Regions from separate parts of the Williamsia sp. z71 genome, predicted to be linked through region 3. Evidence: riboswitches for the same ligand, from Rfam matches in the RefSeq annotation. Region 3 holds a riboswitch; each other region holds the start of a gene.
What was found. A riboswitch is a leader RNA that binds a small molecule or an ion and turns the genes downstream of it on or off. The one in region 3 is predicted to bind S-adenosylmethionine.
Positions count from the first base shown of each region.

Region 1: it holds a riboswitch for S-adenosylmethionine, as region 3 does, so the genes downstream of both, AC51GR_RS01495 (hypothetical protein) here and solA (N-methyl-L-tryptophan oxidase) in region 3, are expected to answer to the same signal.
Region 2: it holds a riboswitch for S-adenosylmethionine, as region 3 does, so the genes downstream of both, AC51GR_RS23185 (amino acid ABC transporter permease) here and solA (N-methyl-L-tryptophan oxidase) in region 3, are expected to answer to the same signal.

Region 1 covers NZ_JCANWX010000001.1:348,197-354,219, forward strand. The annotation lists gene AC51GR_RS01480 (rhodanese-like domain-containing protein) at 1-353, shown strand, start outside; gene AC51GR_RS01485 (O-succinylhomoserine sulfhydrylase) at 391-1,599, shown strand; gene AC51GR_RS01490 (DedA family protein) at 1,647-2,288, shown strand; SAM riboswitch class IV at 2,356-2,471, shown strand; gene AC51GR_RS01495 (hypothetical protein) at 2,503-2,724, shown strand; gene AC51GR_RS01500 (aminotransferase class V-fold PLP-dependent enzyme) at 2,697-3,329, shown strand; gene AC51GR_RS01505 (hypothetical protein) at 3,326-3,829, shown strand; gene alc (allantoicase) at 3,879-4,904, opposite strand; gene AC51GR_RS01515 (MarR family winged helix-turn-helix transcriptional regulator) at 5,050-5,544, shown strand; gene AC51GR_RS01520 (inorganic diphosphatase) at 5,611-6,023, opposite strand, start outside.
Region 2 covers NZ_JCANWX010000011.1:75,620-81,642, forward strand. The annotation lists gene nhaA (Na+/H+ antiporter NhaA) at 58-1,383, opposite strand; gene AC51GR_RS23180 (uracil-xanthine permease family protein) at 1,582-2,904, shown strand; SAM riboswitch class I at 3,104-3,196, shown strand; gene AC51GR_RS23185 (amino acid ABC transporter permease) at 3,348-4,313, shown strand; gene AC51GR_RS23190 (amino acid ABC transporter ATP-binding protein) at 4,310-5,092, shown strand; gene AC51GR_RS23195 (ABC transporter substrate-binding protein) at 5,129-6,023, shown strand, end outside.
Region 3 covers NZ_JCANWX010000010.1:159,975-165,997, forward strand. The annotation lists gene AC51GR_RS22670 (GNAT family N-acetyltransferase) at 1-119, opposite strand, end outside; gene AC51GR_RS22675 (LLM class flavin-dependent oxidoreductase) at 104-1,279, opposite strand; gene AC51GR_RS22680 (glutathione S-transferase C-terminal domain-containing protein) at 1,289-2,191, opposite strand; gene solA (N-methyl-L-tryptophan oxidase) at 2,194-3,324, opposite strand; SAM riboswitch class IV at 3,567-3,684, opposite strand; SAM riboswitch class IV at 3,877-3,989, shown strand; gene AC51GR_RS22690 (aminotransferase class V-fold PLP-dependent enzyme) at 4,075-5,274, shown strand; gene AC51GR_RS22695 (PP2C family protein-serine/threonine phosphatase) at 5,271-6,023, opposite strand, start outside.

The sequences.
Region 1 (6,023 bases), on a different contig from region 3:
CCTCGGTGCTCGTGGACTGTCGGACCCAGGCCGAGTGGAGCTACGTGGGCGTGCCGGACCTGACCGATGTCTCCAAGAGGGCGATCTTCATCGAATGGGTCAGCTTTCCCGACGGTGCCCGCAACGCCGATTTCGTGACGCAGCTGCGCCAGGCCGGTATTGCGGACGATCAGCAGGTCGTGTTCCTCTGCCGGTCCGGACAGCGTTCGATCGGTGCAGCCGAGGCCGCGACCGCCGACGGCGTGGCCAAGGCGTACAACATTCTCGACGGTTTCGAGGGTGCGACCGATCAGGACGGACATCGCGGTGCGGTCGGGTGGAAGGCAACCGGCCTCCCGTGGCGGCAGTCGTGATTCCGGCCGCCGGCTACCAGACAATGCATTGCGCACGATGGAGGACGAGTTGAACGCCAATCTGCCCGAGGGACTTTCGCCCGAGACCCTCGCTGTGCGCGGAGGCCTCATGCGGTCCGGCTTCGAGGAGACCTCCGAGGCCATGTACCTGACCTCGGGCTATGTCTACTCGTCCGCGGCCGCGGCCGAGCGGGCTTTCACCGGCGAGGACGAGCGCTTCGTCTACTCCCGTTACGGCAACCCGACAGTGGCGATGTTCCAGGAGCGACTCCGTCAGCTCGAGGGCGCCGAGGCATGTTTCGCCACCGCCAGCGGCATGGCCGCGGTTTTCGTGGCACTCGGTGCGCTGCTCAAGGCCGGTGACCGGCTGGTCGCCGCACGCAGCCTGTTCGGTTCGTGCTTTGTCGTCTGCAACGAGATCCTGCCCCGCTGGGGCGTCGAAACCGTCTTTGTCGACGGCGAAGACCTCGAGCAGTGGGAACAGGCGCTCTCCGAGCCGACCGACGCGGTGTTCTTCGAGACCCCGTCCAACCCGATGCAGACCCTGGTCGACGTCGAGCGGGTCTGCGAGCTCGCCCACGCCGCCGGTGCACAGGTCGTGCTGGACAACGTTTTTGCGACCCCGCTCCTGCAGAGTGGCCTGGAACTCGGCGCCGACGTCATCGTGTATTCGGGTACCAAACACATCGACGGTCAGGGCCGTGTGATGGGTGGTGCCGTACTCGGGTCCAAGGAATACATCGACGGTCCGGTGCAGACCCTGATGCGGCACACCGGTCCGGCGCTGAGCCCGTTCAACGCCTGGACGTTGCTCAAGGGACTCGAGACGATGCGGCTGCGGGTGGATCACTCGACCGCCGCGGCGCTGCGCATCGCCGAGTTCCTCGAAGCCGATTCGCGGGTTGCGCGGGTGCGATATCCGTTCCTGCAATCACATCCGCAGCATGATCTGGCGAAGAAGCAGATGTCGGGCGGTGGCACCGTGGTGACCTTCGAACTGGCCGACACCGGTTCGGTATCCGGGAAGGCGCGGGCGTTCGAATTGCTCGACGGTCTGCAGATCGTGGACATCTCGAACAACCTCGGGGACTCGAAGTCGTTGATCACGCATCCGGCGACCACCACCCACCGCGCGATGGGACCCGAGGGTCGGGCTGCGATCGGGTTGTCCGATTCGCTGGTTCGGCTGTCGGTCGGTCTTGAGGGTGTGGACGATCTGCTGAAGGATCTCGACCAGGCTCTGTAACGCAGAATTGGGCGACGCCGCCTGCGGCCGTCACCGGGGATCGGAGGGTGGGCATTTTTCACTCGCTGGCCGACTGGGTCATCTCGATCATCCAGTCGACGCCGCCGTGGGCGGTGTATCTCGTGGTGTTCGTCGTCATCTACGGAGAAGCGGCGGCCCTGCTCGGTCTGGTCCTGCCCGGTGAGACGGTCCTGCTCGCCGGTGGGGTCGCGGCCGCCCTCGGCGAGACCAACATCGTCTGGCTGATCGTCGGTGCGTGCGTTGCCGCGGTGCTCGGCGATTGGACCGGCTATTCCATCGGCCGCAGATCCGGTGGCCGCATCACCGAAACCCGCTTCGGCGGATGGGTCGGACGAGAACGCTGGCAGAAGGCCGAGGAACTCATCCGCCATGGTGGGGTGGCCACGGTGATCGGAGCCCGCTGGATCGGCTACGTGCGCACCGTGACCCCGTTTGTGGCGGGGATGAGCAAGATGCCGACGCGTCAGTATGTGCTGGCAAACGTCGCCGGTGGTGTCGTCTGGGTGACCGTGGTGTGCATCATCGGCTACGCGGTCGGTGAAACCGTCGGGGCGACGGTGATGTTCTACCTGGCTTTCGGTGCCGGGGCGCTCATGCTTCTCTATTTCGCCGCTCGCTGGTGGCAGCATCGGCGCAGGTCACAAAAGGCCGCGGCCAGCGCGGAATAACATTCACGCCGGGTTAAAGAGGTTCGATATTTGACAGGGAAATCAACGGCGCTGCAATGTGGTCATCGGTGACGAGTGTCAGCGACAAGCCCCGGCTTGCTGGCCGGCAACCCTCCATTCGCGGCGGGGTGCTCCGGGTGACAACCTGGCCGCTGTCTGTTCGGACGGCGGCAAGCGCGGACTCCGGCCGAGTCCGGATCTGAAGGGACTGTGGGTGACGAACTCCTCCACGAACGATTTGAAGGACGAGATCGCCCGGTTTGTGAAGGCCCGCCCGACCGATCGGGTCCTGTTCGCCTCCGAACTCGCCGAGGCCGTTGCGCTGGTCGCCGGTGTCGCGCCCGGTGGCGTCGTCACACTTGATCTGACCGCCGCCCTCACGAACCCCACCCCGATGGTGACCACCGGGTGGTGCCGGCGCAGGTCGATCTGGTGACCACCCTGGCCGCGGTGGACAGCGAGCTCGAACGCCGTAGCGCCGCACTCCTGATCGTTCCGGCCGTCGCCGAGGCCACCGGCGAAGTGGTGCCGCTGCCCGCGCTGGCGGCGATCGCACACCGACGCGGCGCGCGACTGCTGGTCGATGGCAGTGAGCTCGTGTCCCGGCGGGCGGTGAACCTGACCAGCCACGGGATCGACTACCTCGTGTTGTCCGGCCGGTCCGTCGCCGGTCCGGCGGTGGTTGTGGGCCGCGGCGACTGGCTCGCCGACTGTGCCGACGCCGATATCCACACCGTCGACGGCAACGTCGGCACTGACCGGTCCCCGGCCCGGGCGCTGGCCGACCTCGGTTACGAGAGCGCCGGTCTCCACGAGCAGGCACTGTCCGAGTGGCTTGACGCCGAAGCCGCCCGGCATCCCGGGATCCGCCGACTGCAGCTGTGGCCCGATGCCGGTGACCGCGTGGGAATCGCCTCACTGGCCGTGGCCGGACACCCTGAGCCCGCCGTCATCCGATGGGACGCCCACACCGGCGTCGATGAGCTTGCCCGGCAACTGAACTCACTCGTGGACAGCACTCTTGAGCAGGAGAAATCATGACCGAAGCAGATCGCGTCACCACCGTACGCACCCGCCCCGAACTGCTGGTCGCCATCGAGGGCGACAACCACCAGCTCGCCTGGAGCAGGCCTGGCCCGTCCGAGGCCCGGGGTTCGGCGGTCCGCCGGATCCGCCAGCCGGAATTGCGGGGCGGCATCAAGGAGCGAGCCGCACTGCGTGCCGGCTGGCAGGAACTGGGCGAGGATCCCGCGGACCTGGTGGTGGCGTTGGAGATCGACGTGGTGATCGCCGAGGACGCGGCCACCGCGCGGGCAGAGCTTCTGCGGCTGGGGGAGTCGAGGTTCGGCGACACCGTCCGCTATGTCGGCACCGCCAACGGATTGCTGACGCTGATCGTCGACATCTATACCGCCGAGGTCGCCGATGCGGTCATCCTGCGGCCTCTCGACCTGGGGCGGACGGGTGATCGGCCCGGTTCGGCCCAGCTCATCGCCGACCGCGTGCTGCCCGGACTGCTCGAACGGGCCACCGCGGCCTGACGCCCCACACCACGCCTGATCGCAGGCGTGATGCGGACCGATCCGCCGATCAGCTCTCGCCGTTTTCCCAGCGATCGATGATCCGTGCGCGAGCGTCTTCGGTCAGCGAGCCGTACAACCGCAGTCGTGCCATGCCGCCGTCCGGGAAGATGTCGAGGCGGGCCTCGGTCATCGGCCGGTCTGCCTCGATCAGGAACCGGTGTCGGGTGTCGGGTTGCAGGGCGGATCGGCCCAGAACCTCGAACCACTCACCGTTTTCGCCGTCGCGGCCACGAATCATCGCCGAGCCCGGTGCATTTCCCAAGAAGTAGCTGGTGTCGAGTTCGGCCAGGCCGATCGTCGACTCACCGGCCAATTTGACCTGGACCCAGTCGTTTCCGTCGTCGCGCCGCCGTGAGGTCTCCCAGCCTTCTCCCATCGTGCGGGCCCGGCCGGGCATCAGGAGGTTGTTCGGGGAACCGTAGAACATGTTGGAGCAGGCGGTGATCATGCCGCCGTTCTCGAGGGCGGCGAGGTCGAAGTGTCCGTAGGACAAGAACTTCGGGTCGGGGACGCCACGGCCGTGCACCCGGAATCGGGCCACGCCACCGTCCGGATGGATTGTGAGCCGCACATGGGTGAACCGCTCCTTGGAGTCCACCCGGAACGGATTCTGTGTATCGCCGTTGACCTCGACGCGATCGACGATCGTCTGCCACTTGGTGTTCTCGAGCAGCTCCGAAATGGTCGGAATGCCTTCGACCGCAGCAGCTTCCACTGAAATGCAGGGGGGGTAGTTGCCGACGAACCAGGATGTGTCGACCACGACGCCGTAGATGATGCCGGGGACACCGAGTCGCACGATGGCCTGGTCCACACCCGCTTCGCGCCGGCGCCGGGTTTCCCAGCCGTCATAGACCTGACCCTTGTGCCCGAAGGTCGCCGGTTGATATTCGGCGGCAGACGTCTTGATGAGATTCTCGGCCTCGGCGAAGAGGGCGTCGTTGGTCCAGAGGACCGCGCCGCCGAGAGCGCGTAGAGCCAGATCTGGCATCGAGGTGAAGTGGGGGCGCGAGTTCGGCGGGGATGGAGTCACGACTCATCAGGCTAGTGGCACCGCCCAGCGGGTGCGACTTGTCGCGCCGGCGACGCCCGGTTCTTGCGAAAGCTCCGTGACGCGGGCCATACTTTCTGCCAACAACTAGTTGCAAGTCGAAACTCGTTGAACCATGAGAAGGACCATGTTGAAGGAGACAGCGTCGCGCGACGCTCAGATTGCGGATCTCATGGAGGTCCTCGCGAGGCACCTGCGGGTGCGTGACCGGTTGTCGGCGACGCGGTGGCGAACCGCGGACGATGCTGTCGAGTCAGCGGCCTATCACTGCCTTTTTCGGCTGAATCGGGCGCCGGCACGCTCGGGTGAGTTGGCCGAGGCGCTGTTCAGCGACCCGTCGACCATCAGCAGGCACGTCGCTCAACTGGTCAAGCTGGGCTATGTCCGGCGTGAGGCCGATCCGCGCGACGGCCGGGCCACGATCCTCGTGGTCACCGAGTCCGGTGCGCAGCGGGTCGCCGATTTCCGCAACCGCCGGGCCGAAGAACTCGAGACGATGCTGGCCGATTGGGATGACGATGACGTCGAGACCTTGACCGAGTTGCTCGGCCGCTACGTCAGCTCCGCAGAACGCAGCCTCATAGAGGCCAACGAGACACCCGCGGACCGCGCCCGGTCCTGACCCCCCCACCGAGAAGGGCCCGACATCGCTGCTGCGAGGCGGGCCCTTGTTCGTGTTCGGGGTCGATCAGCCGCGAGAGGGCTCGTTCGCCTCGTCCGGGTGCTTGGCCAGACGATCGATCGCCTCTTGTGCGACCTTCTCGGCGTCGGCCTTACCGGTCCATCCGCCGGCCTGGACGTCTTTGCCGGGCTCGAGGTCCTTGTAGTGCTCGAAGAAGTGCGCGATCGCCTGGAGCTCGAAGTCGTCGACGTCGCCGATGTCCTGGACGTGGTCCCAGCGGACATCTCCGGCGGGCACTGCCAGCAGCTTGTCGTCGCCACCGGCCTCATCGGTCATGCGGAACATGCCGACGATGCGGGCGCGGACGATCACGCCGGGGTAGACGGACTCGGGGAGCAACACCATGGCGTCCAACGGATCGCCGTCTTCGCCGAGGGTGTTGTCGATGTATCCGTAGTCGGCGGGATAACCCATCGACG
Region 2 (6,023 bases), on a different contig from region 3:
CTTGTCGGTGCCTCACGGGGTCGAAGTTGGTAACCGTCGTGGCGTGAGAATGGTCGGCTAGCTGTTGTTTTCGTTCTGGTAGATGTCGGGGATGCCGTCGTGGTTGTCGTCGCGCTCTTCTTCTTCCTGAATCCTGCGGTAGTGCCGATTTCGGGCACGCAACAGGATTGATGCGATCAGGGCCGCGCACAGCGATCCGGTCAGCACGCCGATCTTGACGACTTGGTCGCGCTCGGTGCCCAGGCCGAAGGCTAGGTCACCGATGAGTAGCGAGACGGTGAAACCGATGCCGGCGAGGATCGAGATGCCCAAGACGTCGATCCAGCGAACGCTGGCGTCGAGGGAGGCACGCGTGAACGCCGATAGCAGTCGGGTGGTGCCGAAGATGCCGATCGCTTTGCCGAAGACCAGGCCGAAGATGATGCCCAGGGCGATCGGGTCACTCAACGCATCGGTCAGACCGTCGAACCCGCCGATCGCGACGCCGGCGGCAAAGAACGCAAAGATCGGGATCGCGATGCCGGCCGAGATGGGCCGGATCCGGTGTTCGAAGTGCTCGGCCAGACCGATGCCGGCTTCCGGGCCGCCGGCGGCCTTGCTGCGAAGCACGGGAACGGTGAACCCGAGCAGAACACCGGCGACCGTAGCGTGGATCCCGGACTCATGGACGAACACCCAGGTCAGGGTGGCCAGCGGAATGAGCAGCCACCAGGACCGGATTCGTCGCTGCACACAGATCGCGAACAGCACCAGCGGTACCGCGGCGAGCGCGAGCGCGCCGAGATCGATGTCTTCGCTGTAGAAGACTGCGATGACGGTGATGGCGAGCAGGTCGTCGACCACGGCCAGGGTGAGCAGGAACGTCCGCAACGCCACCGGTAGATGCGTGGAGATGACCGCCAGGACGGCCACCGCAAACGCGATGTCCGTCGCGGTGGGAATGGCCCAGCCTTGCGTGGCGCCATCGCCGACGTGGGCGGTGAACGCCACGAAGATGATCGCCGGCACGATCATGCCGCCGACCGCTGCGGCAATCGGGAGGACCGCACGTTTCGGATCGCGGAGGTCGCCGGCGACGAACTCACGTTTGAGCTCGAGGCCGACCACGAAGAAGAAGATCGCGAGCAATCCGTCGGCGGCCCAGGTGGCCAGAGACAAGTCGAGGTGCACGCCCAGGGCGTCGGTGCCGACCCGGAACTCGCTCAGCTCGACGTACGCATCGGACCACGGCGAGTTCGCCCAGATCAGTGCGACCACGGTGGCCACCAGGAGGATTGCCCCACCGATGGTTTCTTTGCGGAGGATGTCGGCGATGCGCGACGCCTCCGCCCATGAGCCGCGGGCAAAGAGTGTCGAGGGGGTTTTTCGATCCTGCGCTGACAACGTTGTGTCCTGTCTAGGGGTCGGAGAAACACGACACGCGCGGACCGTCGAAACAACGGCATCTTGAGCACGCGGCCGACCAGACTTCCCGGCACACCGCCGGTAACTTTACCGTCTCGCGATCAGTGCGGGCCACGTGGCGCCGGAGAATCGGAGGCAATGGCGTGGATCGGCACATAACGCGGCAGACTGTTGCCCATGTCTGAGGAAGATCTGAAGCCGGCTGCGTCCGGCAAGGCGACCACCCAAACCCGGTCGCCGCTGTTCGGTTGGTCGCCGGCCGGGAGCAACGAGGTGGTTGCTCCGACCGAACGGCTGTCGTGGCCGCGCACGGTGGGCATCGGCCTGCAGCACGTGGTGGCCATGTTCGGTGCGACATTCCTCGTTCCGGTACTCACCGGATTCCCGCCGGCGACGACGCTCCTGTTCTCCGGCATCGGCACGATCCTGTTCTTGCTGATCACCCGCAACCAGTTGCCGAGCTACCTCGGTTCGAGTTTTGCGATCATCGCTCCGGTGCTCGCCGCGACGGCCTCGCATGGGCACGGATCCGCGCTGGGCGGCATCGTGATGGTGGGCGCGGTGCTGGTCGTCATCGGCGTGGTGGTGCACTTCGCAGGCACCGGCTGGATCCACGCGTTGATGCCGCCGATCGTGACCGGAACCATCGTCGCGTTGATCGGCCTGAATCTCGCGCCCACGGCCAAGTCGAACTACGAGCAGGATGCGGTCACGGCCACGCTGGTCCTGGTGCTGCTGATTGCCTCGCTGGTGCTGTTCAAGGGACTGCTCGGACGACTCGCCATTTTCACCAGCGTTGTCATCGGCTACCTGTTCGCCCTGGCCCGCGACAAGGTCGACACCGACCCCATCGGAGCCGCCGATTGGGTCGGCCTGCCCGATTTCCAGGCGCCGACGTTCCATCTGTCGGTGCTGCCGATGTTCTTGCCGGTGGTGCTGGTGCTGGTCGTCGAGAACATCGGGCACGTCAAGTCGATCAACACGATGACCGGGATCAACTACGACCACAAGATCGGTCGCGCCTTGGCTGCCGACGGTATCGCCACGGTCTTGGCCGGCAGCGGCGGCGGTTCTGCCACAACGACGTACGCCGAGAACATCGGTGTCATGGCGGCGACCAAGGTGTACTCGACGGCCGCCTACTGGGTGGCCGGCATCGCCGCGGTGCTGCTGGGTATGTCGCCGAAGGTCGGTGCGGTGATCGCATCGGTCCCGCCGGGTGTCCTCGGTGGTGTGACCACCGCGCTCTACGGTCTGGTCGGCATCCTGGGCGTGCACATCTGGGTGACGAACAAGGTGGACTTCTCCAAACCGGTCAACCAGTTCACCGCCGCCATCGCACTCGTGATCGGTATCGCCGACTTCTCGTGGACGATAGGCGATTTGAGCTTCGGTGGCATCGCACTCGGTGCGCTGGCGGCACTCCTGATCTACCACGTCATGCGCGTGGTCGGCGGCTGGCGCGGAACGGTTGTGGTGGACAAGGCGGACGTCGAGTAGACGTGCACTGTCCCGACTGATCGCCCCCTCAAGCTTTTTGAGGGGGCGATCTTTTGTCTGTCACACCAGTTCCGATTTCAGACACAAGGGTGGGGCGCAAGGTTTAAAACATGGTGATTGCAACCCGAAAGCCCAGTGTCGCAAGGCAAATCAAATTCTACCCCTTGACGTCTGGTCCATCGACCGCATAGATTCCTCCTCACCATCCAGAGCGACCGAGAGACTTGGCTCGTCGACGTCGCAGCAACCCCGTCGCAGGACGTGTGGGTGCTACCGCCAAGAACGATGGAGGAACGATTATGGATCGCGCTTCGTGGAGACGTCTGCACGTCGACCTGTGCCGAGCGGGCACCGGCGTCTGTACGTAGGTCTGACCCACCTCACCCACACATTCTTGCCCTATTGGAAGGCCCTTCAGCGATGCTCGCTGCGCGCATACACCGGTGGTCACAGTGACCCAGATAGATATCCGCTCCACGCTCGACGAATCCGCGGCGGTGGACGACGCCGACCTGGTCATCGCGCGGAAGTGGCATCCATGGCGTTGGATCATCGCGATTGCCGCGCTGATCGTTGTCGCCCAGTTCTTGCACGGATTTGCGACCAACCCGGGCTGGGATTGGGGGACGTTCGCGCAGTACTTCACCGCGTCGTCGGTGATGTCTGCGTTGTGGCTGACCATCCAGTTGACGTTCTGGGGATCGCTGTTCGGATTTGCGATCGGCATCGCGCTGGCCGCGGCCAGGCTGTCGAAAAATCCGGTACTGCAGGTGATTGCCTGGTTCTACATCTGGGCGTTTCGTTCGATCCCCTTGATCGTCCAGTTGCTGTTCTGGTTCAACCTCGCGTACCTCTATCAGTCGCTGTCGGTGGGAGTTCCGTTCGGGCCGGGCTTCTTCGAGTTCAATGTCAACAACGTGATCAGTGGTTCGGCTGCGGCCATCATCGGTCTGGCGTTGCACCAGGCGGCGTATTCGGCGGAGATCATCCGGGCCGGGATCATCTCGGTGGATCAGGGTCAGCTCGAAGCCGCTGCCGCACTGGGTATTCCGAAGCGCCGCGAGTTCTTCAAGATCATTCTGCCGCAGGCGATGCGGGGAATCCTTCCGAACGCCGCGAACGAGGTCATCAGCTTGTTCAAGGGCACTTCGATCGTGTCGGTCATGGCAATTGCCGAGTTGTTCTACCAGGTGCAGGTCATCTACGGGCGCAGTGGACGGGTCGTCCCGCTGCTGATGGTTGCCACGGTCTGGTACATCGTCCTGACGTCGATCTTGTCGGTGGTGCAGTTCTACGTGGAGCGGCACTATGCCAAGGGCGCGCTGCGGACCATTCCGTTGACGCCGGTGCAGCAGATCCGAAAGCGGTTCTCCGACATCTCCTTTGCTCCACGCGGGGCGACCCGATGACCGAGGCGATAGAGAATTCGAGGTACGCGGTCGAGGTCAGGGGAGTTCACAAGTCTTTCGGCGACCTGGAGGTGCTCAAGGGCGTCGATCTGGTGGTTCGCCCAGGTGAGGTCACCGCGATCATCGGTCCGTCGGGATCAGGCAAGTCGACGCTGTTGCGTGCCCTCAACCACCTGGAGAAAGTCGATCACGGCACCGTCCGTGTCGATGGTGACCTGGTGGGGTACAAACGCAGGGGAAACAAGCTTCACGAGCTGAGCAACAAGGAGATTCTGCAGCAGCGCTCGCGGATCGGTTTTGTGTTCCAGAACTTCAACCTGTTTCCGCATCTGACCGCCCTGGAGAATGTGATCGAGGCGCCGATCTCGGCACAGAGACGCAAGCGGTCGGACGTCGAGCCCGAGGCAGTGGCTTTGCTCGAGCGCGTCGGCGTCGGTGAGAAGGCGCACGAATACCCACGCAGGCTCTCGGGTGGGCAGCAGCAGCGGGTTGCGATCGCTCGCGCACTTGCACTGCGGCCCAAGGTGATCCTGTTCGACGAGCCGACATCAGCGCTCGATCCCGAACTCGTCGGCGAAGTGCTCGAAGTCATCCGTGGGCTCGCCCGCGACGGTGCGACGCTTGTCATCGTGACCCACGAAGTGGGTTTCGCACGAGAGATCGCCGACACGGTGGTTTTCATGGATGGCGGCGTCATCGTCGAACAGGGAACCCCGACCGAACTCATCGACTCTCCCAAGGAAGAACGCACCAAAGCCTTTCTCGCGCACGTCCTCTGAACCGTCTTCACTCAATCCGACAAGCAAGGAACAATCATGTCCAGAACAAGCCGTCGACTCGCGGTCGTCGCGTCCGCATTTGCCACGCTCGCATTGCTGGTCACCGGGTGCAGCGAACCCGCTGCCGAGTCCGAAGTGGTCACGTCCGACGGACAGAGTTTCGACCTGTCGCCGGAGCAGTCCAGCCGAGTTCGCGTCGACAAGGTCGACGACATCGCGGCCAAGGTGCCCCAAGCGATCCGCGATCGGGGCACGCTGGTCGTGACCGGTGCCGGCGGTACCGCTCCACCGCTGCGGTTCTACGCCACCGACGACAGGACGATCATCGGATCGGAGGTCGACTTCACGTACCTGATCGGCAATATCCTCGGCCTCGACGTTGATCTGAAGGTTGCTGACTGGTCGCAGAACTTCGTCAAGATCGACTCCGGTGAGAACGACCTGTTCATCTCCAATGTCACCGTGACCGAAGAGCGCAAGGACAAGTACGACTTCGCCACGTACCGTTTGGACAACCTCGCCTTCGAAGCGCCCAAGGACAGTGGCTGGAAGGTCGAAGGCCGCAAGGATATTGCGGGCAAGAAGATCGGAGTCGGTTCCGGAACCAATCAGGAACAGCTGCTGGTCGACTGGAACGAACAAAATGTCGCCGAAGGTCTCGCGCCGGCAGAGATCGCGTACTACCAGAACGCATCCGATTACTACCTGGCTCTGGGTTCGGGTCGCATCGACGGATACTTCGGCCCCAACCCGTCGTCGGTCTACCACGCTGCGACCTCGGGCGACACCGAGGTGATCGGCGTGTTCTCCGGTGCGGGTGATGCACTGCAGGGCGAGATCGCGGTTCTGACCAAGAAAGACAACGGCCTCATCGAAGCCATCAACGAGGCGATCAACCACGCTATTGAAGACGGCAGCTATCAGAAGGTCA
Region 3 (6,023 bases):
CGCCGCGCGCGGGTGGTGCCCTCGCTCAGATGCAGATGGGCTCCTATCAGGCTCTCCCACATGGCATTATCGAGTACAGCGGTGTCCGGTGTGGTCCGAGCTGTCACCGGCTGAGCCATTCTTTCGCTATGAGTTCGTACGAGCGCACCCGCGCCGCGTGGTCGTGCGTGATGGTCGTGATCGAGAGCTCGGCGGCTCCGGTGGCGTCCCGCAAGACCTCGAGTTTGTCGGCAACGGTGGACGGCGATCCGACGAATTGCGTCAGCACCCGGTCGCGGACCAGTTCGCGGTCGTCGTCGGTCCATTCCAGCGCAGCTGCCTGCGCCGGACTCGGGTACGGGATCGCGCCTTCGCCGCGCCGGATGCTGCGGACCCAAGGTGCATATCCGCTCGCCAATTCGGCTGCTTCGTCATCGGTTTCGGCGATGACCGCATCCACCGATACCGCCACATACGGTTCCGGGACGTCCGCGGACGGTTGGAATGCTGCCCGGTAGGCGTCGACCGCGTCGATGACCGTGCTCGGGCTGTGGTGATAACTGGCAACAAAGCGCAGACCCTTCGTCCCTGCGACGGCAGCGCTGGATCCACCGGAGGCGCCGAGGATCCAGACCTGCACGTCGGCACCAGCTCCCGGGGTGGCGTGAGCGGGAAGCCCTTGTGGACTGACATATGTGTCGTCGAGGAGGGCAAGAACGGTGGAGATCTGCTCGTCATAGCTCGGGGCGTACGCGCCGGGTTGCTGGAGCAGGTCGAGTAGGTGAGTGATGGACTTACTCGCAAACGCGCCGGCGATGTTGTAGATCTTGGGCAGGAGCAGACCATTGGGGGTGTATGTGTCCTCGGTGTGGGCCGCTCCGCCGCGGGCGGACAAATAGTTTTTTGCTGCGACTTCGGTCACCGATTCCGATCCCGTGGTCGTCTCCGGGGCGGGGCGAGAAATGGATCGTCCGATACCGAGGTCGAGGCGACCCGGGTACAGCGTGTTGATCAGGCCGAACTCCTCAACCGTCGCGAGCGGCGTCCGATGACCGAATTGCACTCCGGCCGAACCCAACCGGATGGTCGAGGTGGAACCTGCGATCAGTGCGATCTCGACGGCGGGTGATGAACCGAGGACCCCCGGATTCGTATGGTGTTCGGCGAACCAATAGCGGGTATATCCGAACTGTTCGGCGCGCTGGACCAGGTCGATGGTGTTGCGCATTGCGGTGGTGGTGTCCGACCCGCTGGGACGGGGCAGAAGGTCGAGTACCGACAGGGGGATGGGCGGTGCCATTTCGAACTCCTAGTGAGCTGCTGCGGACGACGTGATCGGCGACTGCCATTCATCGGCTACGGCGTCCGATGCGCCGAAGGATGCGAAATCGGTGGTGGCGCGAAATGCATCCAATGAGTACAGATCTCGGGCATAGCGCCACAGATTCGGGAAGTCGATGAGACGCCTGGTACCGGTCCTGGCCACCGCAGCATCGTGCCGAACCAGCGTCACCCAGAGCCGGACGTCGGCCAGGGTGACGTTGTCGCCGAGGAGGTATCGATCTTCGGCGAGACGGCTGTCGAGTTCTGAATATGCCTGATACACCGTGGCCGCGGCTTCCTCGGCAACCGAACCGGTTCCGGTGGCCACGTGTGCGGCGCTGTTGACCGTGGCTCGCAACCAGACTTCCAACTCGTCGATCTGCGGGCGCAGATCCTCTGGGTAGAGGTCGAACTCACTGGTGATCTGACGGCGATACTGCGACGCGAGATCGGCGTCGAGTGTGTCGAACGTGTTGCTCACCACCTGCTTCGTCTCGCGGTCCCACAGGGTGGGGACCGACACGTGGCCGTCGAAGCCGGGTTCGGTGGCCTCATAGGCATCGCGCAACAGGGTGAAGCCGTTCACCGGGTCGGGGCCGTGGGTCTCGCGGAATGCCCACCCGCGGGCATCGCGCGCACCGTCGACGTAGCTGACACTGATCACATCGGTGAGGCCGGCCAGCTCGATGACCAGCGTGACCCGCTGAGCCCACGGGCAGAACCAACCGGAATAGACGTGATAGCGATCAGCGACGGCCGGGTAGGGCGTGGATCCGTCGCCGCTGATACGTCCGGCGAATCGATACACCGGTCGGGTGTCGTCCGGTTCGCGAGTGATCGTGTACTCACCGTAGGTCTCGGTATCGGCTGGACTGGCGAATCTCGACATGGCTAGACAACCTTTTCTGCGGAGTGGGAGCGGAAGGAGAACAGCTCGGGGGCATCTTTGTCGGCGGTGAGGTCGGCGAGGAGGCGGCCGATGGCGGGCACGAACTTGAAGCCGTGTCCGGAGAATCCGGCGGCGACCGCAACCGGACCGCGGCGGTCGATGACGAAGTCGGAGTCGGGTGTGGTGGCGTACGTGCAGCTGATCGGGGTCAGTGCGTCGGCATCGACGCCGGGCACCCAATGGCGGACGTATTCCTGCAAGGCCTTGAGTTGCCGTGGTTCCGCCGTGAAATCGCGGTGGTCGGGGTCAACGACCGGTCCGGTTCCATGGAACCCGACCTTGACGCCTTCGGCACCCGAGGACAGGCCGTACACACCACCGAATTCGGGTGCGTTCGGTCCGTCCGGGTCGTGCAGGATCCCGAAGCTGGGCCACTCGGCGTCCTGGTCACGCGGTACAAAGTGTGCAGGTTGCTCTTGGGTGACGGTGATCTGTGGCAGCGGCACGATGCCCGACAACAGCTTCGTCGCCCAGGCGCCGGCCGCCACCACCACACGTCGGGCCACGTACTCCTGGTCATCGGTGCGTACGGTGACCGAGTTGTCGTCTGTGACGTCGATCGAGATCACCTGCGATTCGTGTCGAACCTCTGCGCCGAGGGCTGCTGCGCTGCGTTGTAGCGCGCTGACAGCGTTGTCCGCATGTAGTCGGCCGCTGTTGGGGTAATACAACGCGCGGCCGTCGAATCTGATTCCGGGCCAGCGCTGCGAGGCCTCGTCGGGCTCGAGCCACTGATGGACGAGTCCGAGGTGGGCGAGGGTATCGGAGATGGCGGTCAGACGGTGCGTCCATCCTTGGTCGACGCCACCGGTGATGGTGAGCAGCTCTGACCCGGACTCCTGTTCGAGTTCCGCCCACAGCGTTTCGGCCTCGCGGGCCAGCTCTACGTAGGGGCGCTCGGCGTAGGAGGTGCGAAAGATCCGTGACGCTCCGTGGGACGCGCCGTTGCGGTGTCCGGGTGAAAAGCGTTCCAGCAAAACGGTCTCGGTGCCTCGCCGGGCGAGTTGCCAGGCGGCGGCCGAACCCATCGCCCCGCCACCGACGACGACGGTGTCGACCCTTGTCACGCTCATGTGGATCGACCTGCTCCCTCGTGTTCGTGTCGCTGTTCGAGAGCAGGTACCGCGATGAGCCGGGTGTGGTGGTCAGGGGGACTGTCGACGATCTGCTCCTTGTTGGATCGAAGCCTGTCGGACCACACGGACATCAGGTGCTCTCCTGGTAAGTGGGTGCGGTGCTGACCACGCAGCGAGCAGCACGGCGGATGTGAATGATCATCGAACTCCTGGAGATATCCTCGGGCTCAGATGCCTGAACCCCGCGCTTGCCCCATGCCGGTGAAGGCTGGGACCGTGTCTTTGATCCAGGGCACCCCGCCGCGGTGGAGGGTTGCCGACCAGCAAGCTGGAACTTGGCGCTGATACTCGTTGACACAGGGCAGCTGTTGTCCACCAAGTGAATCCGGGCATCGTGGGGGCATGCCCGGGTCGGAGGATTTCAACTGTTGGACAGAACCATACGCACGCTCCTGCCCAAATCCGAAGGATGCGCGGAGTTCCGATCGCCGAGAAGTTAAAGCAAAATGGGTATGGACGACGCCGAAGAAGTCTGTTAGCGTCGTCGTCGGTCACGAGTACCAGCGCACAGCCCCGGCTTGCTGGTCAGCAACCCTCCATCGCGGCGGGGTGCTCCGGGTGAAGACCTGGCCTGTTCGAACCCGAACAGGCAAGCGCGGAACTCCCACGTCCGAGTTCGAACTGCCGCATCGGCAGGGTTCGAACTGGCGGCGCGTGTGGAATCCCTGACACCGGAGGGTGTGAGCAATGAGCACTGCAACACTGGGACGATCCTTGGAAGCCCTTGCAGCGATTGAGGGTTCGGATACCCGAGCGCCACTGAGTGATGGCTCGACCACGCGATACGTCAACTTCGACTACGCGGCGAGTGCGCCGGCTCTGTGCAGCGTCGTCGAGCGGATCACGCAACTCCTGCCGACGTATTCGAGCGTCCACCGCGGGGCCGGTTACGCGTCGCAGGTCACCACCCAGGCATACGAGAGCGCCCGCGCGCAGGTCGCGGAGTTCGTCGGCGCCGGGCAGCAGCACAGCCTGATCTTCACCCGGAACACCACCGATTCCCTGAACCTCCTGGCCGGCTGCGTGCCGGGTAAGGTCGTCGTCCTCGACCTGGAACATCATTCAAATCTGTTGCCGTGGAGGGATGTTCACGTGGTGCGGACCGCGAATACGCTCACTGCGACGATCAGCCGGGTGGAGACCGCCCTCAAGGACACCGGCGCGGTGCTGCTGGCGGTCACCGGCGCGTCCAACGTCACCGGTGAGATCCTGCCGATCGATGAATTGGCTGATCTCGCGCACCGCAATGGTGCCCGAATTGCCGTCGACGGAGCGCAGCTGGTTCCGCATCGCAGGATCGACATCACCGCCGCCGGCATCGACTACCTGGCGTTCTCCGGTCACAAGACCTATGCACCATTCGGCTCGGGAGTGCTTGTCGGACTCCGGGATTGGCTTGACGTCGCCGAACCATACCTGGCCGGTGGTGGTGCCGTTCTGAACGTCACCGAGCAGGACGTGACGTGGGCGCGGTCGCCCGCCCGTCATGAGGGCGGCTCACCCAACGTCCTGGGTGCGGCCGCGCTCGCGGCGGCCTGCGTAGAGATCGCGTCCCTCGGTGATGCCGTGGTTTCCCATGAAACCGCGCTCACGGAACAGTTGCGCAACGGCCTGGCAGAGATCCCGGGCGTGCACCCCCTGAAGATCTTCACCGACAGCACCGACGCCGTTGGCGTTGTCAGCTTTGTCGTCGACGGGCATCGGGCCGCTGAGGTGGCAGCCCATCTGTCGGCAGAACACGGCGTCGGTGTGCGCGATGGACGATTCTGCGCCCACCCGCTCTTCGATCGCCTGGGCCACGGTTCGGGGGCGGTGCGCGCCAGCCTCGGCCTCGGTTCGACCTCCGAGGACGTCGACCTACTGCTCACCGCCCTCCGAACCCTCTAGACCCCGGGGTCGGGGACACTGAGCGCCAAGAGCGCGGTGTCGTCTTCGAGGCCGGCACCGAAAGTGTCGAGCAATGCCCCCAAGTCCTCGATGATCTGGCCTGCCGACGTCGGTGTGTGTGCCGACGCGAACTCGAGCAGCGCACCGTCGTCGTCATACCGCTCGGGACCCGGTCCGGTCCGCGCCTCGGTGAGCCCGTCGGTGTAGAGGACGAGGGTGTCGCCGGCATCGAGATGGATCCGTGTCGAGACGAACCGGGGATCGCGCAGGATGCCGACCAATTGCCCGCCCTCGGTGCTCACGTACTGCGCCTGACCGGCGGCGCTGAGCAGCAGTGCGGGTGGGTGCCCACCACTGGCGAGGTGGACGTCGAAACCGTTGTCGTGGCGGGTGAGCACCCCGAAGATCACTGTGCAGAACCGTGGTTCGTCACCATGGTGATTGGCATGCAACACCGTGTGGAGGTTGTGTAACACCGCAATCGGGTCGTCGTCGTACACCGCCGCGGCGCGCAGCGTGTAGCGGGTCAGCGAGGTCACCGCCGCCGCGGTGGCCCCTTTGCCACACACGTCGCCGAGGAAGAACCCCCACTTGTGCGCCGACAGGGCGAACAGGTCGTAGAAGTCGCCGCCGACATCGTCGATCGACGCAGCGTGGTAGTGGGCCGCGGCCTCCATGCCATCGGGAGGTCGCAACGACGGTGGAAGCAGCGAGCGCTGAAGTGTCGAGGCGAGCAGCTGTATGCGCGC